Linked DNA regions of Streptomyces noursei ATCC 11455. The protein of the gene in region 1 interacts with the protein of each later gene in a pairwise test. Links are inferred from orthologs where the notes say so. Each region holds a gene or a part of one and is shown on either strand. Other genes may lie near its edges. The genes, in order: thrS and rplA.

Region 1 (16,026 bases):
GGGCCAGCCCGCCGAAGATCGCCGAGTCCGCGACCCGGTCGAGGGTGGAGTCCAGGAAGGCGCCCCACCGGCTGGAGCGCCCCAGCTGCCGCGCCATGTTGCCGTCGACCAGGTCGGAGAAGACGAACAGCGTGATCACGACCGTGCCCCAGAAGAACTCGCCCCGGGGGTAGAAGACCAGGGCGCCGGCGACCACACCGCCGGTTCCGACGAGGGTGACCGCGTCCGGGCTGACCCCGAGACGGATGAGCAGGGCGGCGAACGGTGTGAGAACACGCGTGAAGAACGCACGCGCGTACTTGTTCAGCATGACCTTCCCGGAAAGTCGATACGGGCCGCGCGGTCAAGGGGCCACCGGCTGGCCCATCGTAGCCACGCGGCCGTGGGGCACCGCGAACGCATCGCGGCGCGGGGTGCATCCCACAAGCTCGGACCGGCCCTCGCGCGCCCGCGAGCGCGCCGGCGGGCCCCGCAGGACGGCCGACGGCCCCCTTGAGCACACCGCGCGGACGTGCCACGTATGGACGCATCCTGAACCCGGTGGAAAGCTCGAATCACCGCAAAGTGTCGACCTGGAGGCGAGACACATGAGCGAGAAGTCGAGTACGAACCCAGGAGCCGCCGGAAGGGCACCGGCGGCCGACCGGCCCGCCGCCCTGCGCAATGTGGTGCTGGTCGGCCACAGCGGCTCGGGAAAGACCACTCTGGTCGAGGCGCTGGCACAGGCGTCCGGCGCGGTCAACCGGGCGGGCCGGGTCGAGGACGGTGGCACCCTGTCCGACTACGACGAGATCGAGCACCGGCAGCAACGCTCCGTACAGCTCTCCCTCGTCCCGGTCGACTGGGGCGGAATCAAGATCAATCTGTTGGACACCCCCGGATACGCCGATTTCGTCGGGGAACTCAGGGCCGGTCTGCGTGCGGCGGACGCGGCCCTTTTCGTCGTCTCGGCCGCCGACGGCGTGGCCGGCGCGACCCGGATGGTCTGGGACGAGTGCGCGGCCGTCGGCATGCCGCGCGCCCTGGTGGTCACCCACCTGGAAGCCGCCCGCGCCGACTTCGACGAGATGACCCGGCGGTGCGCGCTGACCTTCGGCGGCGACGACCTGGACGCCGTCCTGCCCCTGTACCTGCCGCTGTACGGCACCCCCGGGTCCGACGGCCACGCCCCCGTCGACGGCCTGATCGGCCTGCTCTCCCAGCGCGTCTTCGACTACTCCTCGGGCACCCGCACCGAGCGCGCGCCCACCGACGACGAGCTCCCGCTGATCGAAGCGGCCCGCAACCGCCTCATCGAGGGGATCATCGCCGAGAGCGAGGACGAGACCCTCATGGACCGCTACCTCGCGGGCGAGGACATCGACCTCAAGACGCTCGTCGGGGACCTGGAGACCGCGGTCGCCCGGGGTTCCTTCCACCCCGTGCTGGCCGCCGCCCCGGCCGTCGAAGGCGCCAAACAGGGGCTGGGCACGGTCGAACTGCTGGAGCTGATCACCGGTGGCTTCCCCACCCCGGCGGAGCGCGAGGCCCCCGCGGTGACCGGCCCGGACGGCTCGCCGCGGCCGAGCCTGGGCTGCGACCCGGAGGGTCCGCTGGCCGCCGAGGTGGTCAAGACCTCCTCCGACCCGTACGTGGGCCGGCTCTCCCTGGTCCGGATCTTCTCCGGCACCCTGCGCCCGGACGACACGGTGCACGTCTCCGGGCACGGCCTGACGGATCGCGGCCACGAGGACCACGACGTCGACGAGCGGGTCGGCGCGCTGTCCGCGCCGTTCGGCAAGCAGCAGCGGCCGCTCCCCCGGGCCATCGCCGGCGATCTGGCCTGCGTCGCCAAGCTCACCCGCGCCGAGACCGGCGACACCCTCTCCGCCAAGGACGACCCGCTGCTGATGGAGCCGTGGGCGATGCCGGACCCGCTGCTGCCGGTCGCCATCCGGGCGCACAGCAAGGCGGACGAGGACAAGCTCTCCCAGGGCCTGGCGCGGCTGGTCGCCGAGGACCCCACGATGCGTCTGGAGCACAACCAGGACACCCGCCAGGTCGTCCTGTGGTGCATGGGCGAGGCGCACACCGACGTGGCCCTGGAGCGGCTGCGCTCGCGCTACGGCGTCCAGGTCGACGCCGTCGAGCACAAGGTCGCGCTCCGGGAGACCTTCAGCGGCTCCGCCGCGGGCCGCGGCCGGCACGTCAAACAGTCCGGCGGCCACGGCCAGTTCGCGATCTGCGAGATCCAGGTCGAACCGCTGCCGGGCGGCTCCGGCATCGAGTTCGTCGACAAGGTCGTCGGCGGCGCGGTCCCCCGGCAGTTCATCCCGTCCGTGGAGAAGGGCGTCCGCGCCCAGGCCGCCCGCGGGATCGCCGCCGGGAATCCGCTCGTCGACATCCGGGTCACCCTGCTCGACGGCAAGTCCCACTCGGTGGACTCCTCGGACGCCGCGTTCCAGACGGCGGGTGCGTTGGCGCTGCGGGAGGCCGCCGCGCAGACCAGGATCGACCTGCTGGAACCGGTCTCCGAGGTGCGCGTCCTGATACCGGACGAGTACGTCGGCCCGGTGCTCAGCGACCTCTCCGGCCGCCGCGGCCGGGTGGTGGGCACCGAGCAGTCCGGCGCCGGCCGCACCCTGGTCCGCGCCGAGGTGCCGGAGATCGAGATCGGACGGTACGCCGTCGATCTGCGGTCGCTCTCGCACGGCACCGGCCGCTTCAGCCGCGGCTACCTGCGGCATGAGCCGATGCCCGGCCAGCTCGCCGCCCGGATGCGGGAACAGGAGGCGGTCAGCGCCTAGTTAACGGTCGGTCAGCCGCTGTCCCGGACAACCCACTTGGGCCGGGCCGGCGGCTGTACGCTGGGACTCCACCGCCGCGCCGCGCGTTCCGGGCCAACCTGCGAGCACGCCGGCCCGGCAGGTGTGCGCGTCGGCGGAGTCGGGTAGAGCGCATCAGCGGATACGCGCGTGATGGGGGCGGGTAGTGGCAGACGGCTTTGACTTCAGTCCGGGGGCGCAGGTCCCCATCTCGGGAGGTGCCGGACAGACGGCGGCGACCCAGGCCCTGGCCTCGGCCGCCTACCGCGACTGCAAGCTCTCCAAGATCTCCGAGGCGGACTCCGATTCAGGGAAGTCCGAGATCAAGAAACCCAAGCTGTCGCTGTTCGAGCCCAACCTCGGCGAGGCGTTCTCCCGCGCCGTCCAGGTGCGGATGCTCGGCGGCGGCCGCAAGCCGCTGATCCAGTCCTTCGGGACGGAGCCGCAGACGATCGTCGAGCACTGCCTGTCGGCCACCCGCATCCGCAAGCAGCGCGACAGCCGGCTGACGGTGCTGATGGTGGTGTGCGGGCTGCTGTTCCTGCCCGGTGTGCTGCTCTGGCTGGGCGCCTTCCAGCTCCGGAAGATGTTCTCCAAGGACGGCGAGGGCAAGGGCATCTCCCTGGCGGGCGGGGCGCTGCTGGTCCTGCTCGCGCTGGCCGGCCTGTTCTTCATGGTCAAGCTGCCGTTCACCGGCTTCTGGCCGCTGTACGCCCGCGGCATGCTCATCGCCCCGGTGGTGGGCTGGTGGCTGGCCAAGCAGATCTGCGAGCGGACCGCGGTGACCCTGCGGGAGGCGTGGAAGGGGCTACTGGAGGGCGGCGGGGTCGCCGCGAAGATCCCCGAGGCGGTGCCGCAGGACCCCAACCACACCTCCGCCGAGACCCTCCGGCACAACCTCGCCAAGGTCTCCGCCGAGCAGCGCAGCAACGTCGTCTTCTACGCCGGCCCCAAGGGCATACTCGGCATGGGCACCCGCTGGGGCAGCTGGCAGCTGGCCGAGGAGCTCCGGCCGGCCCAGGAGGGCACCGACATCCACCCCTTCCGCAGCTGGGACGTGATCCGCGCGATCCACGACCGGCTGCGCCTGCTGGAGCGCAGCCCGCTGCACACCGGCGGATTCCAGCAGCCGCCGTCCGTCCGCCACTGGATCGTCTCCCCGGTGGGCGAGAAGGCCAAGGCCGTCGGCCGCCCCGACGGCGCCCACGTCGACGGGTACGAGGTCCGCGGCCACGAGATAGAGCGGATCTGCAACGAGCAGCAGTTCGGCAGCGGCGACCGCCACTACCTCGGCGTCCAATTCGTCCTGTGGGACGGCCAGTTGGTGCTCACGCTGATGATCACCGTCACCGTCCTGCACGAGACGCTGCGCATCGAGGTCAGCGGTCACGCCCTCGGTCCGGTCAACTCCCTCTTCACGAGCAAGCCGGAGCCCAAGACCAAGGAGATCGCCAAGGTCGTCCGGTTCTGGGAGACCAGGACCCAGACGCTGCCGCTGATCGAGCCGTCGGAGGTGGTCCGGCTCGCCGCCCGCGCCCCGCTGACGTGGTTCCCGCCGGTGCTGGACTTCCTCGGCGGCAAGCTCGCCCTCCCCGAGCCGTTCGGCCTGCGCCACGTCTGGGCCGACAAGCCCTGGCGCCACCGCTTCATGGCCGATGACGCGCTGCGCGCCGCGACCCCGGTGCTGCGGGCGGTGCACGCCGCCGCGATGAGCGTCCTGCAGGAGCACGGCGTCAACACCGAGCGCTTCGACAACCGCTCCCTGGTGCTCAGCGGCATGGTGCAGAGCGCCGAGCCGAAGAAGGCCGACGAGTACCACGCGTAGCACCACCCCGCGCACCGCACGGACGGGCGCGCGCACGGCCTCCCGCCGTGCGCGCGCCCGTCTTTCGGCTAGCGGAAGATCCCGGTGTGCCCCAGCGAGTACCGCCCCGGCTGCGGGTACACCGCCAGTCCGTGCGGGCCCAGCCCCACCGGGATCTTCGCCAGGGTCTTCCCGGTGTGGGTGTCGAGCGCGTACACCTCGGAGTTGTACCGCCCGGACAGCCACAGCACGTTGCCGTCCGAGGAGACCCCGCCCATGTCGGGGCTGCCGCCGCCGCGGATGTGCCACTTGTCGGCGAGTTCGCCGGTCTTGAAGTTCAGCAGCGAGATGCTCCCCTCGCCGCGGTTGGAGATGTACATGGTGCGGGAGTCGCGGCTGACGTAGAGCCCGTGCGTGCCCTTGCCGGTGGGCAGCAGCTTGGGCCGGCCGAAGGTGTCGCCGTTCAGGATCCACACGCCGTCGGCCATCATGTCGGCGACGTACCAGGTCTTCCCGTCCGGGGAGATCTTCACGTCCTGGGGCATGGCGCCCTCGAACGGCAGCTTCTGCTGGCCGATCACCGCCATCTTCGCGGTGTCGACCTTGAGCAGTTCGCCGGAGAACTCGCAGGAGACGATGAAGTACTTCCCGTCCGGCGAGAAATCGGCGTGGTTGACGCCCGCGCAGCTGACCGGGACGGTCTTGCGGACCTCCATCGTGTGCGGGTCCCGGAACACCAGCTGCTTGTCCATCGACGCCATCACCACCGCGTACTTCCCGTCCGGCGTGAAGTAGAGGTTGTACGGGTCGTGGACCTTGACCGGCTTGCCGGCCTTGCCGGTGGCCGGGTCGATCGGGGTCAGGTCGTGGCCCCGGTTGTTGTTGACCCACAGGGTCTTCATGTCCCAGGACGGCACCACGTGCTGCGGCTGCACGCCCACCGGGATCGTCTCGATGACCTTGTACGTCTTGGGGTCGATGACGCTGACCGTGTCGGAGCCGGTGTTGGGCACGTACACCCGCGACGGGTAGTGCTTGACCTGCGGCGCCAGCCGGTTCGGCCGGTCCGCGGCGTACAGGTCGTGCTCGTCCAGCGGCGGCGGCATCCCGGGCAGGCCCTGGGCGACGGCCTTGTGGGGCGAGGGCCCGACGGGCCGCGTGGGGGCGGACTGCTCCCCGCCGCCGGCACAGCCCGCCGCCACCAGGGCGCAGGCCACGACCAGCAGTGCGGCCCGGCGGGTGGAGCGGTCGGGGCGGGAGCCGGTAGGACGGGAGTGGGTACGGTTCCGGTCAGCCATCAGGTCACAAGCTCCGTTGTCGTCACCGCGCGCAGACCGCGCCGGCGGAGGCCGTCGAGGATCGGGGGCAGCGCGGCCACCGTGCCGGCGTGCCCGAGGTGGAGACTGACGACCGAGCCCGGGCGGATGCCGTCCAGGACCGTGCGCTGGACGGCCGGGGCGCCGGGGTCGTTCGCATCGAGGGAGTCCACGTCGTACGACAGGACGTGCGGGTAGCCCGCCCGACGCGCCAGCCGGATCACCTGCCCGGTGGCCCGCTGGGTCTGCGAGGGGCGGAACCAGCTGCCGATACTGCCGGTGAGCTTCCGCAGCCGGTCGGCGCACTGGCTGATCTCGGCGTACGCGGCGTCGGCGGGCAGCGCGCAGATGTTGCGGTGGTGCATGGTGTGGTTGCCCAGCTCGTGGCCGCCGTCCAGGATGCGGCGGGCCATCGCGGGCTGCGCGTCGAGCCAGTCGCCGACCGCGAGCACGGTGATCTTGGCGCCGGCCCGCTCGGCCTCGCCGAGCAGCGCCTCGGCCAGCTTGGGGTCGCCCCGGCCGTGGAAGGTGAGGGCCACCGCGTGGCCGTCCCGCGGCCCGTGTTCGATCTCCGCGGGCAGGCCGGGCGCGCGGGTCGGGGGCCGGGCGGCGGGGTGCCGGGCGGGGGCGGACCGGCCCGTCGCTCGGGGGCTCGGTCCGCCGGCGGCCTGTACGGAGGGGGCGGAGTCCGCCGATCGCTTGGGGTCACAGCCCGACGCAAGCGCACCGGCCGCCGCGGCCGAGGCGGCCACGCGCAGCACGGAGCGACGATCCAGGGAGGTCACCACCCCATTAGAGGGGCAAGAATTCCCAATCGGGGCGATTCATACGATTCATCCGTGCGCGTGTCGCCCCGTTCACCCGGCGCGCACCCCGGCTACGCCGGCCAGGCCGCGGCCAGCATCGCCCGGGTGTCGGCGAGGAGTTGGGGCAGCACCTTGGTGTGCCCTACCACCGGCATGAAGTTGGTGTCGCCGCCCCAGCGGGGGACGACGTGCTGGTGGAGGTGGGCGGCGATGCCGGCGCCGGCGACCGCTCCCTGGTTCATCCCGATGTTGAAGCCGTGCGCCCCGGACGCGCCGCGCAGCGCCGTCATCGCCCGCTTGGTGAAGTCCGCCAGCTCCGCCGTCTCCGGCTCGTCGAGGTCGGTGTAGTCGGCGACGTGGCGGAACGGGACGACCATGAGGTGGCCGCCGTTGTACGGGTAGAGGTTCAGCACCGCGTACACGTACGTACCGCGGGCGACCACGAGGCCGTCCTCGTCCGACTTCGAGGGAATGGTGCAGAACGGACAGCCGTCCTCGGCCCCCGGGCCGCTCGGCTTGTTCTCCCCCTGGATGTAGGCCATCCGGTGGGGCGTCCACAGGCGCTGGAAGGCGTCCTGCGTCCCGACTCCGATCTGCTGTTCCGGCTCACTCGTCATGTTGCGAAGCATATTCTCCCCGGCCGGCGAGGGAAGCGGCGAGGGGCGGTCCCGGTGGGACCGCCCCTCGTCACCTCGACTCCGTCAGACCTGGACGCGGCGCTCCACCACGTCCAGCAGCTTGGCGATCGCCTCGTCGCGCGGGATGCCGTTCTCCTGCGAACCGTCGCGGTAGCGGAACGACACCGCCCCGGCGGCCATGTCCTCGTCACCGGCGAGGATCATGAACGGCACCTTGGCCTTCTGCGCGTTCCGGATCTTCTTCTGCATCCGGTCCGAGGAGGAGTCCACCTCGACCCGCAGCCCCTTGGCCTTCGCCTCCGCGGCGAACTCCTCCAGGTACGGGACGTGGGCGTCGCCGATCGGGATGCAGGTCGCCTGCACCGGGGCCAGCCACGCCGGGAAGGCACCCGCGTAGTGCTCCAGCAGCACCGCGAAGAACCGCTCGATGGAGCCGAACAGCGCCCGGTGGATCATGACGGGCTGCTGCTTGGAGCCGTCCGCCGCGGTGTACTCCAGGCCGAAGCGGGCGGGCTGCTGGAAGTCGACCTGGATGGTCGACATCTGCCAGGACCGGCCGATGGCGTCCTTCGCCTGGACCGAGATCTTCGGCCCGTAGAACGCGGCGCCACCCGGGTCGGGCACCAGCGGCAGCCCCTGCTTCTCGGCCGCCTGGCGCAGCGCCTCGGTGGCCTCCTCCCACTCCGCGTCCTCGCCGATGAACTTGTCGGACTCGGGGTCGCGGGTGGACAGCTCCAGCTCGAAGTCGGCCAGGCCGTAGTCGCGCAGCAGGTCCAGGACGAACGTGAGCAGGTTGTCCAGCTCGTCCGCCATCTGCTCCTTGGTGCAGTAGATGTGCGAGTCGTCCTGGGTGAAGCCGCGGGCGCGGGTCAGGCCGTGCACGACGCCCGACTTCTCGTAGCGGTAGACCGTGCCGAACTCGAAGAGCCGCAGCGGGAGTTCGCGGTACGACCGGCCGCGCGCCTTGAAGATCAGGTTGTGCATGGGGCAGTTCATCGCCTTGAGGCGGTAGTTCTGCCCGTCGAACTCCAGCGGCGGGAACATCGCCTCGCCGTAGTTCGGCAGGTGCCCGGAGGTCTCGAAGAGACTTTCCTTGGTGATGTGCGGGGTGTTGACGAACTCGTAGTCCGACAGCTCGTGCCGCTTGCGGGAGTAGTCCTCCATCACCCGGCGCACGACGCCGCCCTTGGGGTGGAAGACGGCGAGGCCGGAGCCCAGCTCCTCCGGGATGGAGAAGAGGTCCAGCTCGGCACCGAGCTTGCGGTGGTCGCGCTTCTCGGCCTCGGCGAGGAAGTCCAGGTACGCCTTGAGCTCGTCCTTGGTCGGCCAGGCGGTGCCGTAGATGCGCTGGAGCTGCGGGTTCTTCTCGCTGCCGCGCCAGTAGGCGGCGGCGGACCGCATCAGCTTGAAGACCGGGATGTGCCGGGTGCTGGGCAGGTGCGGGCCGCGGCACAGGTCCTTCCAGCACAGCTCGCCGGTCTTGGCGTCGAGGTTGTCGTAGATGCTGAGCTCGCCGGCGCCGACCTCGGCGGAGGCGCCCTCGGCGGCGTCCGCCGCGGAGCCCTTCAGGCCGATCAGCTCCAGCTTGTACGGCTCGTCCACCAGCTCGGCGCGGGCCTCGTCGTCGGACACCACACGGCGGGCGAACTTCTGCCCGCGCTTCTGGATCTCCTGCATCTTCTTCTCGATGCGCTTGAGATCGTCCGGGTGGAAGGGCTTCTCGACGTCGAAGTCGTAGTAGAAGCCGTCCTTGATCGGCGGACCGATGCCGAGCTTGGCCTCCGGGAAGAGCTCCTGCACGGCCTGGGCCATCACGTGCGCGGCGGAGTGCCGCAGGATGTTCAGGCCGTCCTCGGAGGTGATCTCCACGGGCTCGACCTCGTCGCCGTCGGCCAGCTCGTGGGTGAGGTCCTTCAGCTCGCCGGCCACCCGTGCGGCCACGACGCTGCGCTCGCCCTGGAAGAGGTCGGCGGCCGTAGTGCCCGTGGTCACCACGCGTTCTTCCCGCTCGGAATCGCGTTGGACGGTCACACGGACGTCTGACACCGGTCTCTCCTGACTCATGTCTCTCTCGCGTCAGCGTTTGCTGCGCTCCCGAATCGTACCGAGCCGCAGGACCGCACCGCGAAACGGATTGCCCCCGCCCGCTCAGGCGTCCGCCGGCGGCCCGCCGCACGCCGCGTCGGCGTCGTCGAATCCCCCGTCCCCGGGCTCCGCAGGATTCTCCCAGAGTGCCTTCAACAGCCGGTCGCGGTCGGCCGGATCGACCTGTACGGGGGTGACGTCCCGGCCGCCGGTGATCCGCCGGAAGCCGCCCCGGCTCTCCAGCCGGCCGCTGACCCGGATCGGCAGCCCGGCCAGATGCGCGTGCCCGGCGATCCGGTAGTCCTCCTCCTCCAGCGCGGCCCGCACCTGCCCCACGTCCGCCCCGGTGATCACCCGCAGCCGCACCGACCCCGGGCCGTCCGGCCGTTCCCGGCGCAGCCGCACGACGGTGCCGGTCACCCGCACCGGCAGCGACGGCTCGGTGCGGACGTAGCGCCGGGCCGCCTGCTGGAGCGCGGGCAGGTCGCCGGGGGAGAACTCGACGGGTTCGGGGCGGGCCGCGGAGCCGGCCGGGGTGCCGGCCGCGGGCGACCAGGCGATGCTGATCCGCACCCCCTCCGCGCCCCGCACCAACGCGATCAGCGCCTGCGCCAGCTCGTGGCAGACGCCCAGCCCGACCGCCGCGTCGAACGCCTCCATGCCGCCGGTGGCCCGCTGGTAGTCGGTGGCGTCCCGGGCCGCGTGCAGCGCCCGCTGAAGCCCGGCGACCACGTCCCGCCCGGCCGGTACGGGGACGAACGCGGCCAGGTGCCGCCCCGCCGGCGCCGGGCCGACCAGCACCTGGCCCAGGAACCCCTCGGCCCGCCGCTTGTGCCGGGCGCCGTAGAAGCCGGCCCGGGAGTAGCTGCCCAGCGCGCCGGCGGTCAGCAGGGCCCGGGCCGCGCCGCGCAGCTGCTCCTGCGCCACCCAGTGCGCGGTGCCGGGTCCGCCGTCGGGCACCTCGCGCTCCCAGCGGACCTCGTCGCTGGGCACCGCCAGTCCGACCAGCACCTCCCGGGCCGAGGGCGCGGCGCTCCGCTCCAGCGCCGCCAACGCCTCGGCCAGCAGCTCGGCGCTGTCCGGAAAGAGACGGTCGTGGGGCACCAGCAGGCTGGTGCCGCCCGACCCGTCCGGCGGGATCCAGCGGGCGTAGTCGCCGGCCGGGCCGCCCCGGCGCCGCCAGCCGTGCCGGGCCAGCAGGGCGCCGAGCACCGCCGGGTCGAGTCGCGCGGGGTCCGGTGACCGCGCGCCGTAGTCGTCGATCGGCCGGTCCATCAGGGCCTCCCTCCCGCCCCGACCCGCGTCATGATCTCGCGGAGCGCGCGGTCGTCGAAGATCCGCGTGGTCGGGATCCGCACAGTGGTCCTGCGCCGACCGGTCACCGGATGGCCGGCGAGGTTGATCCAGTAGCAGCAGTGCCGCAGTTCGAGGTGGTCGTGCCCGGCCCGCAGCCAGTCCTCCGGATCCCGCGGGACGAGCATCACGACGAGGATCTTGTGCACCGCCACCGGCGTGCGGGCCAGCTTCACCAGGTGGTCGTTGTCGAGCGTGAAGGCGAAGGTGGGCCCGGGCGGGCGCGGGGCGGTCTGGTAGGTGCACTTGAGCTGCACCTTGATGGTCACCTCGTCGTCGACGGCGTGGTCGGGCGCGGCGTGGCTGACGTGCCAGTCGATCCCGTTGTCCGGGAAGGGCTGGGCCAGCGAGCACCCGGAGGCGGCGGCGACCGCGTGCAGGTAGCCCACCTGGAGTGTTTCCATGCAGGCCGTGGTGGCCAGGCCACCGCGCTGCGAGGTGAGTGAGGGCCGGGGGTACCGCCCGCTTGCGGGGGACAGCCCGCCCGGTTCGGGCTGCGCGAGGGTCATCGCGGGATGCCTTCCGGGCCGTGGCGAATCGATGCGGCGGGGCGGCGGGGCGGGACCCGGCGCGGGGGAGACGCCGGGCCGCGCGGTGTGCGCCGGCCCGTCACTGTGGTTGTCTCCGCGTCAGACCGGCCGCAAACAAGGGCGGTTCGAGCCGACCTGGTCTCGGGTATCACCAGCTCGGGTGACGTGCACCGTCATCCCCCGTACGACCGCGAGGAGTTGGATGATGCCGCGCTGGTATGACGGTCCACTTGCCGCCTTCGACACCGAGACGACGGGCATCGACGTGGAGCGCGATCGCATCGTCTCGGCCGCCCTGGTCGTCCAGGAGACCCCGCGCGCCGCCCCGCGCATCACCCGCTGGCTGATCAACCCGGGGGTGGAGATACCCGAGGCCGCGACCGCGGTGCACGGACTCACGGCCGATCACCTCGCGCTGCACGGCCGCTGGCCGGCGCCGGTGCTGGAGGAGCTGGCCCGCGCGCTGGCCGCCCAGGCGGTGGCCGGTCGGCCGCTGGTGGTGATGAACGCGCCGTTCGATCTCACACTCCTGGAGCGGGAGTTGAAGCGCCACCGCGCCAGCTCACTGGGCACCTATCTGGGGGCGTACCCCCTGCACGTCCTCGACCCGCGCGTCCTGGACAAGCACCTGGACCGCTACCGCAAGGGCCGTCGCACCCTCACCGATCTCTGCGCGCACTACGAGGTCGAGCTGACCGACGCCCACGAGGCGGCGGCGGACGCACTGGCCGCGCTGCGGGTGGTCCGGGAGGTGGGCCTGCGCTTCGCCGACCGGCTGGAGGGGCTGCAGCCGGCCGAGCTGCACACCCGGCAGGCGGTCTGGCACGCGGCCCAGGCCCGCGGCCTCCAGGCGTGGTTCGCCCGCAGCGGCTCCCCCGAGCCGGTCGACCCGCACTGGCCGCTGCGGCCGGAACTCCCCTCCGCGGCCTGATCCCTCATCAGGACTCCCACCGCGCTCTCCCCGAGGGTCACCGCCGTCGACCGCGCAAGCGCGCGCCCCGGATCACGGCCGCACCGACCAACAAAAAGGACCGGACCGCCTTTTGGCGGCCCGGTCCTCGATCCCGGTGGGCGATACTGGGTTCGAACCAGTGACCTCTTCGGTGTGAACGAAGCGCTCTCCCACTGAGCTAATCGCCCGGGTGTCGGCGGGGTTTCCCTCGCGAACGACCTGAACGATACAGGTCGTCACGCCCTTCCATCAAATTCCTGTCCCGCCGCCCCTCACCCGCGGGCCAGCCAGGCCCTCAGACCGCGCCGCCCGGCCCGCATCATCAGCGCGTGGTTGATCCGGAACACCGGCCGTCCCAGCAGCGCCCAGCGCCGCAGCACCGGCTTGCGGACCTCCACCTCCTGCTCGAAGACGGCCCGCGTACCGCCCTCCCCCGGCATGATCGTCCAGCGCGCCCAGCCGGCCAGGTCCCCGCGCATCCCTATTTCCAGCACCCGGGCCCCCGGATCCCGCAGGGTCTCGGTCGCCACCACGGTCAGCTCGTACGGCAGGAAGGACCGGAACCGCGCGGTGCCGCTGCGGTCGTCGAGCGGGACGACCTCACGCACCTGCGGCCACCAGCAGGGATACGCCTCGGCCCGCCCCAGCACCGCGTAGACGACGGCGGGCGGGGCATGCAGCAGCCAGACGCTACGGAAGCGGTAGCGGTGCAGGCGGCAGGATCGACCTGACGAGTCGGGCATGATCCCAGTGTGCGCCCCCGCCGCCCGGGAACGGCCCAACAACCGCGACGGCCCGGAGACTTGAAGTCTCCGGGCCGTCGTCCGGGGTGGGCGATACTGGGTTCGAACCAGTGACCTCTTCGGTGTGAACGAAGCGCTCTCCCACTGAGCTAATCGCCCGGGCGCATCGACAACATTACCGCACGTCGGGGGCGCTCCTGACCACCGTCGCGACATCGCCGATCTCCACCCGGCACGCACCGGGCACCCGGCCGTGCGCCGGGCACCGACCCCCGACGCCCGGCACGCCGAACCGACCGAGATCATCGCGAAGCGCTCCCCGCTCCATTACTCTGCGTATTCGTATCGCCTATGCAACCGGCATGTTCGCCTGGCCGAACTCACCGCCGAGGACGCTCGCGCAATCCGCCGTAAGAGGTACCTGAAGCCACACAAAACCGTCAGAGGGGTTTACAACGGCACCGTAGGTGGCATGTCGATTTCGCCGACGTGCGAATCCCCGAGCGCACACTGAGCGAAAGGCCCTGGCGCTTATGAACACCACGGTCAGCTGCGAGCTGCACCTGCGCCTCGTTGTGTCGAGCGAGTCCTCACTGCCTGTACCCGCGGGCCTGCGGTATGACACGGCCGATCCGTATGCCGTGCACGCCACCTTCCACACCGGAGCCGAGGAAACGGTTGAGTGGGTCTTCGCCCGCGACCTCCTCGCCGAGGGCCTGCATCGGCCCACGGGCACCGGAGACGTCCGCGTGTGGCCGTCCCGGAGCCATGGACAGGGCGTCGTCTGCATCGCCCTGAGCTCCCCGGAGGGGGAAGCCCTCCTGGAGGCGCCGGCGCGGGCACTGGAATCGTTCCTCAAGCGGACGGATGCCGCCGTACCACCCGGTACGGAACACCGGCATTTCGACCTCGACACCGAGCTCTCCCACATCCTGGCGGAGAGCTGAGACGCAGCACGCACACCCACCCGCTCACACTTGCGACCGTCCGACTCGGGGAGACGGCGCAGGACCGACAAGTTCACACGGCACACTTCGGCGCCGTCGTCGCGGACCCACCGCGGGGACGGCGCCGAGGCTTGTCCCAGGCGCTAGAGTCGGCGACCATTCGCCAACGACACCGGGGCGGCAGCGGCCGACCCCACCCGGCCAGGGAGCGGAACCGTGATGATCACCCATGACACCCGGTGCGCGCTGGACGCGGTCGTCGATCTGCTGAACACCGCCCCCGAGGGCGACTCCCCCGGCGCCCCGGACAGCCTGACCGACCTCGCGGCCCTCGCGGAGTTCGTCCGGCGCAACGATGTCAGCGACGTGGGATCCCTCGGCCCGGACGACCTGGCGGCCGTACGGGCCGTCCGGGCGCGGTTCGCTGAGGTCTTCGCCGCCGGCGACGACCGCGCCGCCGCCGCACGGCTGAACACGCTGGTCGCCTCGGCGGGCACCACCCCGCGACTGACCGACCACGACGGCTACGACTGGCACGTCCACTACTTCGCGCCGGGCGCCTCGGTCGCCGACCACCTGGCCGCGGACGGCGGGATGGCGCTGTCCTTCATCCTCGTCGCCGGGGAGCGCGAGCGGCTGCGGCGCTGTGAGGCACCGGACTGCCGGCACGCCTTCGTCGACCTCTCCCGCAACCGCTCGCGGCGCTACTGCGACAGCCGGACCTGCGGGAACCGGCTGCACGTCGCGGCGTACCGCGCACGGCGGCGGGAGGCGGCGGGCTGAGCGACCGCGGCGGGTACGGCCCGCGGTCGCACGGCGACAGGCGGGCCGGGTCCGCACCCGGCCGGTGCGGACCTCAGAGGATGTAGAGGTCGTGTACCGCGCCTAGCAGGAGCAGTAGGCCGATCACGGCTAGGAAGAGCATCAGCGGCGGCTGGGACAGCGCGAACAGGCAACCGCGTGGCTCGGGGGACGGGGCGTCGTCTTGGGCGAGGGCGCACTCATCGTTCATCTCGCGCGCATCATCGCGCAGATGATCGTCCCGGAAGCCGCGATAGGCCGCTCAGCAGCGGGAGTTCATCAGATCCCGTGCTTTTTCAGGATCGCTTCGATGTCCGAGAAGTCATCCTTGGGAGCGCTGCCCGCGCTCGGCGCGGGGGTGCTCTTCGGGGCCTTCCGGCCGGGGCCGAGGGACGGCGCAGAGGCGGCCGGCGCCACCGCCGGCGCCCCGGAACCCGCCGCGGCCCGGCGCTCCTTGCGACCGGCTATCCCACGGCGCCGCTCCACCAGCCTGCTGATCGCGAACAGCCCCGCGGAGAGTGCGAGCACCCCGAACCCGGCCCAGACCGTGGGCTTGAAGACGATGCTGGTGACCCAGTCGATGACACCCGTCATGACCAGGCCGATCGGGATCAGGGCGAAGGCGGCGATCCGGGTCGCGGCCAGGAAACGCTTGCGATAAGCGGTCAGCGCGGCGATACCCAGGCCCGCTGCCGACACCGCGGCACAGACTGTCGAGGTCAGCATCCGGTCCTCCTGCCGGTCCCATGGGCGAGCGGGCGTTCCGCGCTCCCCTCCATCCTGCCCCCTCCGACCCCGCACAGGCCATGTCCGGGCCAGGACCTCAGGGAGATCTCCGGGTCGCCCTCCTCCGCAGGTCCGGGTTCCTCCCCAGGGCGGCGGGCTGGAAGACTGGCCGTATGAACGACGCCGCCGCCTCCGGCCCCACCAGTCCCGTCAGCCCCGACCGCCCCGTCCTGGACGTGTGGTGCGATCTGCAGTGCCCGGACTGCGCCACCGCCCTCGCGGACGTACGGGCGCTGCGCGAGCGCTTCGGCGACCGGCTGGAGATCCGGCTGCGGCACTTCCCGCTGACCAAGCACAAGCACGCCTACGCGGCCGCCCAGGCCGCCGAGGAGGCCGCCGAACAGGGGCAGGGCTGGCCGTACATCGAGGCGTTGCTGGCGCGGACCGCGGAGCTCGGCAAGCACGGCGAGAAGGTGCTGCTCGACGTCGCCGGGGAGCTGGGGCTGGACGCCGAGGAGATC
Region 2 (12,918 bases), 2.2 Mb from region 1 along the record:
GTCGGCACATAACCTGACCGCCGGTCCAGTTGAGCCTGCCGCGCCGGTCAGGGCCGACCCACCGCTGCGTTTCTTCGACCACCGAGGAGAGCTGGCATGCGACGCGTGCGCTACTACGAGTACGGCGGCCCCGACGTCCTGACGAGCGAGGAGGCCGAGGTCCCCGCCCCGGGGCCCGGCGAGGTGCTGCTGCGGACCGAGGCGATCGGGGCGAACTTCGTCGACACCAGGATGCGGCGCGGGCCGGCCGCCGGACCGCTCTTCCGGCGCCCGTTGCCCGGCCGGCTCACCGGCGACGTGGTCGGCACCGTCGAGGCCGCCGGCCCCGGCGTCGACCGCGAGTTGATCGGGCGGCGGGTCGCGACGCTGAGCGAGGACGCCTTCGCCGAGCAGGTCGTCGCCGACGCCCAGTGGCTCGCCCCGGTACCCGACGGGGTGGACCTCGGCGTGGCCAGCATGCTCCCCATGGGCGCCCCGGTCGCCCTCCGGACGCTGCGCACCGGCCAGTTGGCCGCGGGCGAGACCGTCCTGGTCCACTCCGCGGCCGGCGGCATCGGCCACCTCGCGGTGCAGCTCGCCAAGCTCCTCGGTGCCGGGAAGGTGATCGCCGCGGTCGGCTCACCGGGCAAGTTCGACTTCGTCCGCTCCTTCGGCGCCGACGCCGCCGTCGACTACTCGGCCGACGACTGGCCGGAGCGGGTCCGCGAGGTCGCGCCCGGGGGAGTGGACCTGGTCCTGGACTCCGTCGGCGGCGAGATCCTGCGGCGGAGCCTCGACCTGCTCGCGCCGTTCGGCCGCGTCGTGGTCTACGGTGCCGCCGGCAGCGAACTGCTCGACGTCCCCGTGACCAGCCTCTTCGCGCTCAGGACGGTCGTCGGGTTCTCCCTGCTGGCCTGGCGCGCGGCGGCCCCGGAACGGGCCCGCGCGGAGATGGCCGAACTGGCCGGCCACGCGGCGTCCGGACGGCTGCGCACCGCCGTCCACGCCCGGTTCCCGCTCGCCGACGCGCCCGCCGTGCACCGGCTCATCGAGGAGCGGTCGCACCTCGGCCGGATCCTCGTCCTGCCGTAACGGGGCCTGCCGCGGGCTCCGGACGACGCTGGGGCGCCGCCCGCCGTCCCTGGCTCCCCGGACGGCCCGGTGGCCGCCACGGGGCGGCGGAGACGCCCTCAGGGCCGTGTGGGCACCTCCGCCGCCGCGGGCCTCAGTGCGACGCCACGTTCCGGACCGCGTCCGCCACCGGCACGTCCCCGCCGATCAGTTCCAGCGTCCGGCCGGCCGTGTCCGGCTCCTCCAGCAGTGCCGCCAGCACGGCCGCCACGTCGTCCCGCGACACCGCGCCGCGCCCGGTCGCGTCGGCCAACGTCACCTGGCCGGTACCGGGATCGTCGGTGAGCCGGCCCGGACGCAGGATCGTCCAGTCCAGCCCGGCCCGGGCCCGTACATCGGCGTCCGCGGCGCCCTTGGCCCGCAGATAGGCCGCGAAGACCGGATCGGTGCCCTCCGGGGGCTCCCGGTCCGCGCCCATCGCCGAGACGACCACGAAGCGCCGCACGCCGGCCGCCTCGGCGGCGTCCGCGAACAGCGTCGCCGCGCCGCGGTCCACCGTGTCCTTGCGTGCGGCGCCGCTGCCCGGCCCGGCGCCCGCCGCGAAGACGGCCGCGTCCGCCCCCTCCAGATGCCGGGCGACATCGCCCACCGACGCCGACTCCAGGTCGCAGACCACCGGTTCGGCACCCGCTGCCAGCAGATCGCCGGCCTGTTCCGGCCGCCGGACGATCCCCGCGACCTCGTCCCCGCGCGCATGCAGCAACCGCTCCAGCCGCAGCGCGATCTGACCATGTCCACCTGCGATGACAATGCGCATGCTGCCGACCGTACGCCCAACCGCCCCGCCACCCCCGGGGACAGGCCGCCTAGCGCTGCGACTGGCGGGGCAACTCCAGTGCCACGTCCACCGAATCGCAGTACTCGCGCACCGCACTGGTGCGCGCCACCACCCGCCCCCGGTGCACCACGATCCGGCTGTACGCCAACGAGAGCACCCCGGCGATCCGCTCCCCGCGCACCGCCAGCAACTCCGCCGGGAAACCCGCCTCGACGCGCACCTCCGGCAGCCCCAGAGTGGCCCGCGCCGCCGAACTCACCGTCTCGTACGCCGCCTCGGGCGTGGCCTCCCCCAAGGACGCCAGCAGGTACGCGGCCTCCAACGGGTCGCCCCGACCCACCGGGTTGGCCGCGTCCCGCAGCGCCCCGCTGCCCGCCGCCACCCGCACCCCGGCCGCCCGCAGCAGCCGCACCGGCGCCGGCCGCGACACCCGGGAGCCGTTGCGCTCCAGGCCCGTGCAGTCGCCCTGCGGCAGACAGACGACGGTGACGTCGGCGGCCGCCAACTGCTCCGCGACCCGGGACGCCACGCTCCGCGGCATCCGTGCCATCCCGGCACACGGCCCGATCGCCACCCCCGGCCGCAGCCCGCCGCACATCGTCGCGACGCGCGCCAACCGCGCCGGGTCGTCGCCGTCGGTGTGCAGGTCCACCGGGCAGCCGTGCTCGCCGGCCACCTCCAGGACGGCCTCCACGTACCCGGTCGGGTCGGGGTCCAGGTCCGGGCAGCCCCCGATGACCGTGGCGCCCATCTTGACCGCGTCCCGCAGCATCGCCAGCCCGTTCGCGCCGGCCACTCCGGTCAGCACCCGCGGCACCGCCACCGCCGCCAGGTCCGCCAGCCCGCGCAGCGCCCGGCGGGCCTGGAGCACCGCCTGCAGCGCCCCCAGCCCCTGGACGCCGCCGATCCGCACATGGCTGCGGGAGGCCGTGGCCCCGTGCCCGAGCTGCAGCAGCGCCGCCTCGGTGGTCCGGCGCTGGACGTCCTCGGTGGAGTCGGAGGCCGGCCCGTCGGCGTCCGCGGTCAGTGCGGTGTCGCAGTGCGCGTGCGGCTCGGCCGGTGCCGGCAGCAGCAGATAGCCGGCGAGGTCCACCCGGGCGCCCTGCGGGGCGAGGCTGCCGGCCGTGCCGACCGCCTCGATGCGCCCGCCGCCGAGCCGGACGTCCACGGTGCGGCCGTCGGCGAGCCGGGCACCGCACAGGACCAGCGCACCGGAATCCGGCCGGCTGTACCGGCCGGCACCCCCAGGCTTCCCCGGCTGCGGCGAACTGCTGTCGGACATCGCGCTCCTCGAAGCCACGGCGTGCAAGATCACGCGGTGTGGATCCGAGCCTAGGGTGCGCCCCGGAGAGCTTCGCGCAGGCGCGGAATAGTCGTACTGGCGTGGTGCGGGGGGCTGCTGGGGCGCGACGCGGATTCGGATTTCACGTTTGGCGGCGGGCCGTGTAATGTCTTCATCGCTCGCCCCAATAGCTCAGTCGGCAGAGCGTCTCCATGGTAAGGAGAAGGTCTACGGTTCGATTCCGTATTGGGGCTCTGGTGTGTGAGGTACCTCGTCCTCGGGCGAGGGACTCGTACATCGCAGCGGTGTAGCTCAGTCGGTAGAGCAAGCGGCTCATAATCGCTGTGTCACCGGTTCAAGTCCGGTCACCGCTACTGACAGTAGCCGATTGTGGGGTCGGTCCTCCGGTCGGCTACTCTTCTATGCGTTCATATCGACTACCCGTCCGTCAAGGAGCACTCACGTGGCTGCCACCGACGTCCGCCCGAAGATCACGCTGGCCTGCGTGGAGTGCAAGGAGCGGAACTACATCACCAAGAAGAACCGGCGCAACGACCCGGACCGCCTTGAGATGAAGAAGCACTGCCCGCGCTGCAACGCGCACACCGCGCACCGCGAGACGCGATAACTCAGGCTCGTCTGTGAGGCCGTCCCCATTTCCTGGGGGCGGCCTCGCGGCATTGGCACCATCAGTTCAGGGAGGTTGCGAGCCCATGGCGCTCGACCAGTCATTCGTCGGACGCACGTACCCGCCCACCGACCCGTACGAGGTCGGGCGGGAAAAGATCCGCGAATTCGCCGAGGCGATCGGTGACACCAACCCCGCCTACACGGACACCGAAGCCGCCAAGGCCCTCGGTCACCCCGATGTGATCGCGCCGCCGACTTTTGTGTTTGCCATCACGTTCAAGGCTGCCGGGCTGGTCGTCGCGGATCCGCAACTCGGCCTGGACTACAGCCGGGTGGTCCACGGCGACCAGAAGTTCGCCTACCGGCGTCCGGTGCGCGCCGGCGACCGGCTGACCGTGACCTCCACCATCGAAGCGATCCGGTCCATGGCCGGCAACGAGGTCATCGACATCCGCGGTGAGGTGCACGACGAGGCCGGCGAGCACGTTGTGACCGCCCTCACCAAGCTCGTCGCCCGGCCCGCTGAGGAGTCCTGAGATGACCGCGAAGATTGCCTACGACGACGTCGAGGTCGGCACCGAACTCCCCGCGCGGACCTTTCCTGTGACCCGTGCCACGCTCGTCCAGTACGCCGGCGCCTCCGGGGACTTCAACCCGATCCACTGGAACGAGAAGTTCGCCAAGGAGGTCGGACTGCCGGACGTCATCGCGCACGGCATGTTCACCATGGCCTCGGCGGTCCGGGTGGTCACCGACTGGGTCGGCGACCCGGGTGCGGTCGCCGAGTACGGCGTGCGCTTCACCAAGCCCGTCGTGGTGCCCAACGACGGGACCGGTGCGCTGATCGAGGTCAGCGGCACGGTCGCGGCCAAGCTCGACGACGCGGAGCGAACCGTCCGCGTCGACCTCACCGCCAAGAGCGCAGGCCAGAAGGTGCTGGGCATGTCCCGCGCCGTGGTCCGGCTCGCCTGACGCAGCCGCGTGGGGCGGCCGGCCCGATGCCGCCGGACCGCCCCCGTACCCTTGGGCGCGTGCAGGAACTCCACGTGGAGCACGGTGCTCCCCTCGCCCCGCTGACCACCTTCCGCCTCGGCGGCCCCGCGACCCGGCTCGTCACGGCCACCACCGACGACGAGGTGGTCGCGGCCGTCCGCGAAGCCGACGAGGCCGGCAGCCCGCTGCTGATCATCGGCGGCGGCAGCAATCTCGTCATCGGCGACAAGGGCTTCGACGGCACCGCCCTGCGCATCGCCACCCGCGGCGTCACGGTCGACGGCACGTCCCTGGAACTCGCCGCGGGCGAGAACTGGTCCGACGCCGTCGCCCGCACCGTCGAGGCCGGACTGGCCGGCGTCGAGTGCCTGGCCGGCATCCCCGGCTCGGCCGGCGCCACCCCGATCCAGAACGTCGGCGCCTACGGCCAGGACGTCTCCGAGACCCTCACCGAGGTCGTCGCCTACGACCGCCGCACCGGCGAGACGGTCACCCTCGCCAACGAGGAGTGCGGCTTCTCGTACCGCCACAGCCGCTTCAAGCAGCACCCCGAGCGGTACGTCGTGCTGCGGGTCCGCTTCGCCCTGGAGGACGCGGACGGACTCTCCGCGCCCCTGAAGTACGACCAGACGGCCCGCGCCCTCGGGGTCGGCACCGGGGACCGGGTGCCGCTCGCCGTCGCCCGCAAGACCGTCCTGGCGCTCCGGGCCAGCAAGGGCATGGTGCTGGACGCCGAGGACCACGACACCTGGTCGGCCGGCTCCTTCTTCACCAACCCCGTCCTCAGCGAGGCCGAGCACGCCGATCTCGTCCGGCGGGTCCACGACCGCCTCGGCCCCGACGCCGCGCCGCCCGCCTTCCCCGACGGCGACGGCCGGGTGAAGACCTCCGCGGCCTGGCTGATCGACCGCGCCGGCTTCACCAAGGGCTACGGCAGCGGCCCGGCCCGGATCTCCACCAAGCACACCCTCGCCCTCACCAACCGCGGCCGGGCCACCACCGAGGACCTGCTCGCGCTGGCCCGCGAGGTCCGCGACGGCGTCCACGACGCCTTCGGGGTCACCCTCGTCAACGAACCGGTGACGGTCGGCGTCAGCCTGTAGGGGCCGTGGAAGGCCGCCGGCGGCCCGCTACGGCGCCGGGGCGGCCAGCCAGGCGTCGATGTCCGCCAGCACCGCCCGCCGCACGTCCTGGGGCGCCCGGGAGGCCCGCACGGACTGCCGGGCCAGCTCGGCCAGCTCGGCGTCGTCGAAGGCGTGCGAGGTGCGGGCGATCTCGTACTGGGCGGCCAGCCGCGAGCCGAACAGCAGCGGGTCGTCGGCGCCCAGCGCCATCGGGACGCCCGCCTCGTAGAACGTCCGCAGCGGCACGTCCTCCGGTTTGCCGTAGACGCCCAGCGCGACGTTCGACGCCGGGCACACCTCGCAGGTCACCCCGCGGGACGCCAGCCGGCGCAGCAGCACCGGGTCCTCCGCGGCCCGCACCCCGTGCCCGATCCGGGTGGCGTGCAGATCGTCCAGGCAGTCCCGGACGCTGGCCGGCCCGGACAGCTCGCCGCCGTGCGGCGCCGACAGCAGGCCGCCGTCCCGGGCGATGGCGAAGGCCCGGTCGAAGTCCCGGGCCAGCCCCCGGCGTTCGTCGTTGGAGAGCCCGAAGCCGACCACGCCGTGGTCGGCGTAGCGCACCGCCAGCCGGGCCAGCGTGCGGGCGTCCAGCGGGTGCTTCATGCGGTTCGCGGCGACCAGCACCCGGATGCCCAGCCCGGTGTGCCGGGAGGCCAGCTCCACCGCGTCCAGGATGACCTCCAGCGCCGGGATCAGCCCGCCCAGCCGCGGCGCGTACGAGGTCGGGTCGACCTGGATCTCCAGCCAGCGGGAGCCGTCCTTGACGTCCTCCTCCGCCGCCTCCCGCACCAGCCGCTGGATGTCCTCGGGCGAGCGCAGACACGACCGGGCGATGTCGTAGAGCCGCTGGAAGCGGAACCAGCCGCGCTCGTCGGTGGCGCTCAGCCGGGGCGGCGTACCGCTGGTCAGCGCGTCCGGCAGGTGGACGCCGTACTTGTCGGCGAGGTCCAGCAGCGTCGCCGGCCGCATCGAGCCGGTGAAGTGCAGGTGCAGATGGGCCTTCGGCAGTTGACGCAGATCACGAACACGCTCCATCCGCAGATACTGCCGCACCCGCGCGCCCCGGCATAGGCCCCGCCCCGAACGAAGGGACGGCCGGAAAGGCGTGCGGGGCCGGACGCCCGTCCGACCCCGCACGCCTCGGCGGCCACCGCCCCGCTACTTGGCCTCGGCCAGCAGCTTCTGGATCCGGGAGACGCCCTCGACCAGGTCCTCGTCGCCCAGCGCGTACGAAAGCCGCAGGTAGCCGGGGGTGCCGAACGCCTCGCCCGGGACGACGGCGACCTCCGCCTCCTCCAGGATCAGCTCGGCCAGCTCGACGCTGGACTGCGGGCGCTTGCCGCGGATCTCCTTGCCCAGCAGCCCCTTCACCGACGGGTAGGCGTAGAACGCGCCCTCCGGCTCCGGGCACACCACGCCGTCGATCTCGTTGAGCATCTGCACGATCTTGCGGCGGCGCCGGTCGAAGGCGACCTTCATCTCCTCGACGGCCGCCAGGTCGCCGCTGACGGCGGCGATGGCCGCGGCCTGCGCCACGTTGGAGACGTTGGAGGTGGCGTGCGACTGGAGGTTGGTGGCCGCCTTGATGACGTCCTTGGGGCCGATCGCCCAGCCCACCCGCCAGCCGGTCATCGCGTACGTCTTCGCCACGCCGTTGACGACGATGCACTTGTCGCGCAACTCGGGCACCACGACCGGCAGCGACGAGAACTCCGCGTCGCCGTAGACCAGGTGCTCGTAGATCTCGTCGGTCAGCACCCACAGGCCGTGCTCGGCGGCCCAGCGGCCGACCGCCTCGACCTGCTCGCGGGAGTAGACCGCGCCAGTCGGGTTCGACGGCGAGACGAACAGCAGCACCTTGGTGCGCTCGGTGCGGGCCGCCTCCAACTGCTCGACGGACACGCGGTAGCCGGTGGTCTCGTCGGCGACCACGTCGACCGGCACGCCGCCGGCGAGCCGGATCGACTCGGGGTACGTCGTCCAGTACGGCGCCGGCACGATGACCTCGTCGCCGGGGTCCAGGATGGCGGCGAACGCCTCGTAGATGGCCTGCTTGCCACCGTTGGTCACCAGGACGTTCGCGGCCTCGATCTCGAAACCGGAGTCGCGCAGGGTCTTCGCGACGATCGCGGACTTCAGCTCGGGGAGGCCGCCGGCGGGGGTGTAGCGGTGGAACTTCGGGTTGCGGCACGCCTCGACCGCCGCCTCGACGATGTAGCCGGGCGTGGGGAAGTCGGGCTCACCGGCGCCGAAGCCGATCACCGGGCGCCCGGCGGCCTTGAGGGCCTTGGCCTTGGCGTCGACGGCGAGGGTGGCGGACTCGGAGATCGAACCGACCCGGGCGGAGACCCGGCGGTCGGTGGGGGACGATGCGGAGGGAGTGGCAGCGCTCATGGAGGCATCGTCGCAGACCGCCGTCGGGCCCGATACACGGGTTTGTGGGGCGGTGCGCGAGGTTCCTGTTCGACGCCCGGCCCCGAAGCACGTACACTCGCTGACCGTTGGCTCCCATCGGGTCACCGCAGTGCACGACGTAATGCAGTCGTCCGCATGCGGTAAGTTGGGGGAACCACAAAGGGTCGTAGCTCAATTGGTAGAGCACTGGTCTCCAAAACCAGCGGTTGGGGGTTCAAGTCCCTCCGGCCCTGCTACACGCACTTCATCACCGAGTGCGTGCATGCGTACGTACGAAATGCACCGCCGTGCGGCCGGGCCGGACGCGGCACGGCCACGACCCGGATTCAGGTGAGGACGAGTGACGGACGCCCTGGGCTCCATCGACATGCCTGAGCGCGGTCGTTCCGAAGACGACACCACGGAATCCCAGAAGAAGCCCCGCCGCGGCGGTAAGCGCGGCAAGAAGGGGCCTTTCGCGCGTCTCGCGCTCTTCTACCGCCAGGTCATCGCGGAACTGCGCAAGGTCGTCTGGCCCACGCGCAGCCAGCTGTCGTCGTACACCACCGTGGTGATCGTCTTCGTAGCCATCATCATTGGTCTCGTAACCGTGATTGACTTGGGAATCAACCGAGTCGTCGGGTACGTCTTCGGCTGATCCCGCGGAGGGTGCCTCTGCGGGGGCGGCCTTTCGCACGTTCAACCCCTTGAAGCAAGGAAGAAGCAGCCACGTGTCTGACCCGAACCTGAACGACGCCGCCAAGCCCGTCGCGGCTGCAGAGGCCGAGGTTGACGAGGCCGTCTCGGCCGAGGTCGAGGGGGAGGCTGCGGCGATCGCTGACGAGGAAGCCGCCGCGGAGATCGTCGCGGGCGCAGACGACGTCGACGAGCTGGACGCCGAGGACGCCGACGCCGGCGAGCCCGCCGAGTCGGCCGCCGTGCACGTCGAGGACGAGGAGGCCGAGGAGGCTTCCGAGGACGCGGAGGAGCAGGAGCCGGTCGACCCGGTGGCCGCCCTCCGTGACGAGCTGCGCGGGCTCCCCGGCGAGTGGTACGTCATCCACACCTACGCGGGTTACGAGAACCGCGTGAAGACCAACCTCGAACAGCGCGCCGTCTCGCTGAACGTCGAGGACTACATCTTCCAGGCCGAGGTGCCGCAGGAAGAGGTCGTTCAGATCAAGAACGGTGACCGTCGCACCGTCCGCCAGAACAAGCTTCCGGGCTACGTTCTGGTGCGCATGGACCTGACGAACGAGTCCTGGGGCGTCGTCCGCAACACCCCGGGTGTCACCGGCTTCGTCGGCAACGCCTACGACCCGTACCCGCTGACCCTCGACGAGATCGTCAAGATGCTCGCCCCGGAGGCCGAGGAGAAGGCCGCCAAGGAGGCCGCCGCGGCCGAGGGCAAGCCGGCGCCGTCCCGCAAGGTCGAGGTCCAGGTCCTGGACTTCGAGGTGGGCGACTCCGTCACCGTCACCGACGGTCCGTTCGCGACGCTGCAGGCCACGATCAACGAGATCAACGCCGACTCGAAGAAGGTCAAGGGCCTGGTCGAGATCTTCGGTCGCGAGACCCCGGTCGAGCTGAGCTTCGACCAGATCCAGAAGAACTAGGTTCTTCCGGACCACCAGCCACCGATCAGGTCAGACCGGCGTAGAGCCGGTCTGACCTGCGCGGTTTTTGGCCGCACGACAGTACCCGTTATCGTGGTGCGGTATGCCTCCATCCGGATGATCCGGATTGTGGGGCGAACCACCTCTCACTAGGACCCGGAGAGAGCATGCCTCCCAAGAAGAAGAAGGTCACGGGGCTGATCAAGCTCCAGATCCAGGCCGGTGCCGCGAACCCGGCTCCGCCGGTCGGCCCCGCGCTGGGTCAGCACGGCGTCAACATCATGGAGTTCTGCAAGGCCTACAACGCCGCGACCGAGTCGCAGCGTGGCATGGTCGTGCCGGTGGAGATCACGGTCTACGAGGACCGTTCCTTCACCTTCGTCACCAAGACTCCGCCGGCCGCGAAGCTCATCCTGAAGGCCGCGGGCGTGGACAAGGGCTCCGGCGAGCCGCACAAGACCAAGGTCGCCAAGATCACCCGCGACCAGGTCCGCGACATCGCCACCACCAAGATGCCCGACCTGAACGCCAACGACCTGGACGCCGCCGAGAAGATCATCGCCGGCACCGCCCGTTCCATGGGCATCACGGTCGAGGGCTGATCCTCAGCCCCGCACGGCCGTGCGGCGCACGCCGCACGTTGGCTCAGCCCGTGGCAGGACCAGGCGCTGGTCCGTACCACGACTCCACCCCACTGCATCAGGAGCAGAAGTGAAGCGCAGCAAGACTCTTCGCAACGCGGACGCGAAGATCGACCGGGAGCGTCTGTACGCCCCGCTCGAGGCCGTCCGTCTCGCCAAGGACACCTCCTCGGCCAAGTTCGACTCGACCGTCGAGGTCGCCATGCGTCTGGGCGTCGACCCGCGCAAGGCCGACCAGATGGTCCGCGGCACCGTGAACCTCCCGCACGGCACCGGTAAGACCGCCCGGGTCCTGGTCTTCGCGACCGGTGACCGTGCTGCGGCCGCGGAAGCCGCCGGCGCCGACATCGTCGGCTCGGACGAACTGATCGACGAGGTCTCCAAGGGCCGTCTGGACTTCGACGCCGTCGTCGCCACCCCGGACCTCATGGGCAAGGTCGGCCGCCTCGGCCGCGTGCTCGGTCCCCGTGGTCTGATGCCGAACCCGAAGACCGGCACCGTCACCCCGGACGTCGCCAAGGCCGTCACCGACATCAAGGGCGGCAAGATCGAGTTCCGGGTCGACAAGCACTCCAACCTCCACTTCATCATCGGCAAGGTGTCCTTCGACGACGCCAAGCTGGTGGAGAACTACGCCGCGGCGCTGGAGGAGATCACCCGTCTGAAGCCGTCCGCCGCCAAGGGCCGCTACATCAAGAAGGCGACGATCACCACCACCATGGGCCCCGGCGTCCCGGTGGACCCCAACCGCACCCGCAACCTCCTCGTCGAGGACGAGGCCGTCTGATCGTTTCGATCGATGCCTCATAGCGCGTGACGCGTGACGTCAGGCCCCGCTTTCCGTTCGGAGAGCGGGGCCTGACGCGTTCATAACAGGGCCGCCAGGCGCGCTGTCTGCGGCCTGCACTACAGTCCCCTGCGAGGTCCGTAGAGGAAATCAAAGGGGGAGCCTCACGTGCGCAGCACGCGTATAGCCGCCGCCGTCGCGGCGGGAGTCGTCATGATGGCCGGTCTGACCGCTTGCAACAGCGGTGGCGACAAGAGCAACGGCACCGGCGGTGGCAGCGCCAGCGGTGGCAGGAACGACGCGGCGGGGGCGAAGTCCCCGCTGGACGCCGCGCTGGCCTCGCTGAAGACGGCGTCGCAGCAGACGGGCGACAAGAAGTCCGCGCAGATCGACGGCACGCAGAAGCTGGGTCCGGTCACGCGCACGCTGAAGGGCGCGATGGACTGGTCGAACGGGACCAACATGACCCTCGACATCACCACGACCGGTGGGCCGATGGCGACCGGCAAGCCCATGAAGGCGCTGTACACGCCCCAGGCGATGTACGTGAACATGGGCATGCCGATGGGCGGCAAGAGCTGGATCAAGTACGACTACGCAGCCCTGGCCAAGCAGGGTCCGGCCGGCGCCCTGATGAAGGACGCCATACAGAACAACGACCCGGTCAAGTCGGTGAACCTGCTCATCGCCTCCGGCAAGGTCCAGGAGGCCGGCAAGGAGGACGTCCGCGGCGTCCAGGCGACCCACTACACCGGCAAGGTCGCCGTGGCCGAGATGGCCAAGCTGCAGTCCAAGAGCCTCAGCGAGGCCGACCTGAAGGCGCTGGAGGTGCAGCTCAAGAAGGTCGGCGCGACGACGGAGACCATCGACCTGTGGATCGGCCCGGACAACACGCTCGTGAAGAAGCGTGAGCAGGTGGACGGCCAGCAGCCCCAGGACTCCACCGTCTTCTACTCGAACTACGGCACCAAGGTCACCGTGACCCCGCCGCCGGCCGGCGACACCATGGCCGCTCCCGGCACCTGAGCCGTGCGGCCGCGGCGGGGTGTCCCAGACGCCCGCCGCGGCCCCACACGGGCCGATTTGCCTGCGCGTAGGCCCTTCCCGTACGGTGTCCCGGAAGCCAAAGACCGCTGGTTGTCTCTGCGCGTCCGATTCCGGGCGTGTGGTGGCCGAAGGATCCGCTAGCTGCGGACGGCCTGCGCAGGTTGTGTGGAGAGACTCCCGGGCATTTCTGTGTTCGGTCGAGTAACGCCCCGTGCCCTGCGCCGGGGCGTTTGTTTTGCCCAGCCCCTTCTGCGCGGTCCTCATCACCCGGAAGGAGGCCGAGGCTCATGGCGAGGCCCGACAAGGTCACAGCCGTCGACGAGATTGCCGACAAGTTCCGCAACTCGAACGCCGCTGTTGTGACGGCGTACACCGGTCTTACCGTCGCGCAGATCCGGAATCTGCGCCGTTCGCTCGGTGACAACGCTCAGTACCGTGTGGTGAAGAACACGCTGACCAAGATCGCGGCCAAGGAGGCCGGGATCTCTGCGCTGGACGAGCACCTCAGTGGCTCGA

What was found.
Region 2: the proteins of thrS (region 1) and rplA interact in binary tests that used the Escherichia coli proteins (3 or more experiments, as listed by UniProt). The link is inferred for Streptomyces noursei ATCC 11455 from one-to-one orthologs.

Annotation. Positions count from the first base shown.
Region 1 is NZ_CP011533.1:7,405,533-7,421,558, reverse strand. Bases 6,924-9,920 are described here. They hold thrS (threonine--tRNA ligase), read right to left. Parts: upstream 9,415-9,920; coding sequence 7,432-9,414; downstream 6,924-7,431. Other genes in these bases: SNOUR_RS31505 (hypothetical protein), read right to left, coding at 9,517-9,920; SNOUR_RS31515 (HIT family protein), read right to left, coding at 6,924-7,359. Also shown: pgsA (phosphatidylinositol phosphate synthase), read right to left, coding at 1-310; SNOUR_RS31535 (elongation factor G-like protein EF-G2), read left to right, coding at 588-2,786; SNOUR_RS31530 (AbeC-like domain-containing protein), read left to right, coding at 2,971-4,629; SNOUR_RS31525 (YncE family protein), read right to left, coding at 4,698-5,906; SNOUR_RS31520 (polysaccharide deacetylase family protein), read right to left, coding at 5,906-6,685; more of SNOUR_RS31515, read right to left, coding at 6,802-6,923; more of SNOUR_RS31505, read right to left, coding at 9,921-10,728; SNOUR_RS31500 (DUF4365 domain-containing protein), read right to left, coding at 10,728-11,315; SNOUR_RS31495 (exonuclease domain-containing protein), read left to right, coding at 11,542-12,267; SNOUR_RS31485 (SRPBCC family protein), read right to left, coding at 12,561-13,031; SNOUR_RS31475 (SsgA family sporulation/cell division regulator), read left to right, coding at 13,565-13,978; SNOUR_RS31470 (CGNR zinc finger domain-containing protein), read left to right, coding at 14,195-14,761; SNOUR_RS47300 (hypothetical protein), read right to left, coding at 14,835-14,990; SNOUR_RS31465 (hypothetical protein), read right to left, coding at 15,059-15,505; SNOUR_RS31460 (DsbA family protein), read left to right, coding at 15,679-16,026. UniProt on the Escherichia coli protein: Catalyzes the attachment of threonine to tRNA(Thr) in a two-step reaction: L-threonine is first activated by ATP to form Thr-AMP and then transferred to the acceptor end of tRNA(Thr). The rate-limiting step is amino acid activation in the presence of tRNA.
Region 2 is NZ_CP011533.1:5,232,961-5,245,878, forward strand. What follows is about bases 9,563-12,496. They hold rplA (50S ribosomal protein L1), read left to right. Parts: upstream 9,563-10,638; coding sequence 10,639-11,355; downstream 11,356-12,496. Other genes in these bases: nusG (transcription termination/antitermination protein NusG), read left to right, coding at 9,563-9,927; rplK (50S ribosomal protein L11), read left to right, coding at 10,095-10,529; SNOUR_RS22250 (SCO4651 family lipoprotein), read left to right, coding at 11,524-12,381. Outside these bases: SNOUR_RS22170 (quinone oxidoreductase family protein), read left to right, coding at 97-1,071; SNOUR_RS22175 (NAD(P)H-binding protein), read right to left, coding at 1,205-1,867; SNOUR_RS22180 (amidohydrolase family protein), read right to left, coding at 1,917-3,170; rpmG (50S ribosomal protein L33), read left to right, coding at 3,634-3,798; SNOUR_RS22200 (MaoC family dehydratase N-terminal domain-containing protein), read left to right, coding at 3,884-4,336; SNOUR_RS22205 (MaoC family dehydratase), read left to right, coding at 4,338-4,772; SNOUR_RS22210 (UDP-N-acetylmuramate dehydrogenase), read left to right, coding at 4,832-5,896; SNOUR_RS22215 (adenosine deaminase), read right to left, coding at 5,924-6,952; SNOUR_RS22220 (pyridoxal phosphate-dependent aminotransferase), read right to left, coding at 7,076-8,311; preprotein translocase subunit SecE, read left to right, coding at 8,673-8,969; more of nusG, read left to right, coding at 9,043-9,562; rplJ (50S ribosomal protein L10), read left to right, coding at 12,690-12,918. UniProt on the Escherichia coli protein: One of the primary rRNA binding proteins, it binds very close to the 3'-end of the 23S rRNA. Forms part of the L1 stalk. It is often not seen in high-resolution crystal structures, but can be seen in cryo_EM and 3D reconstruction models.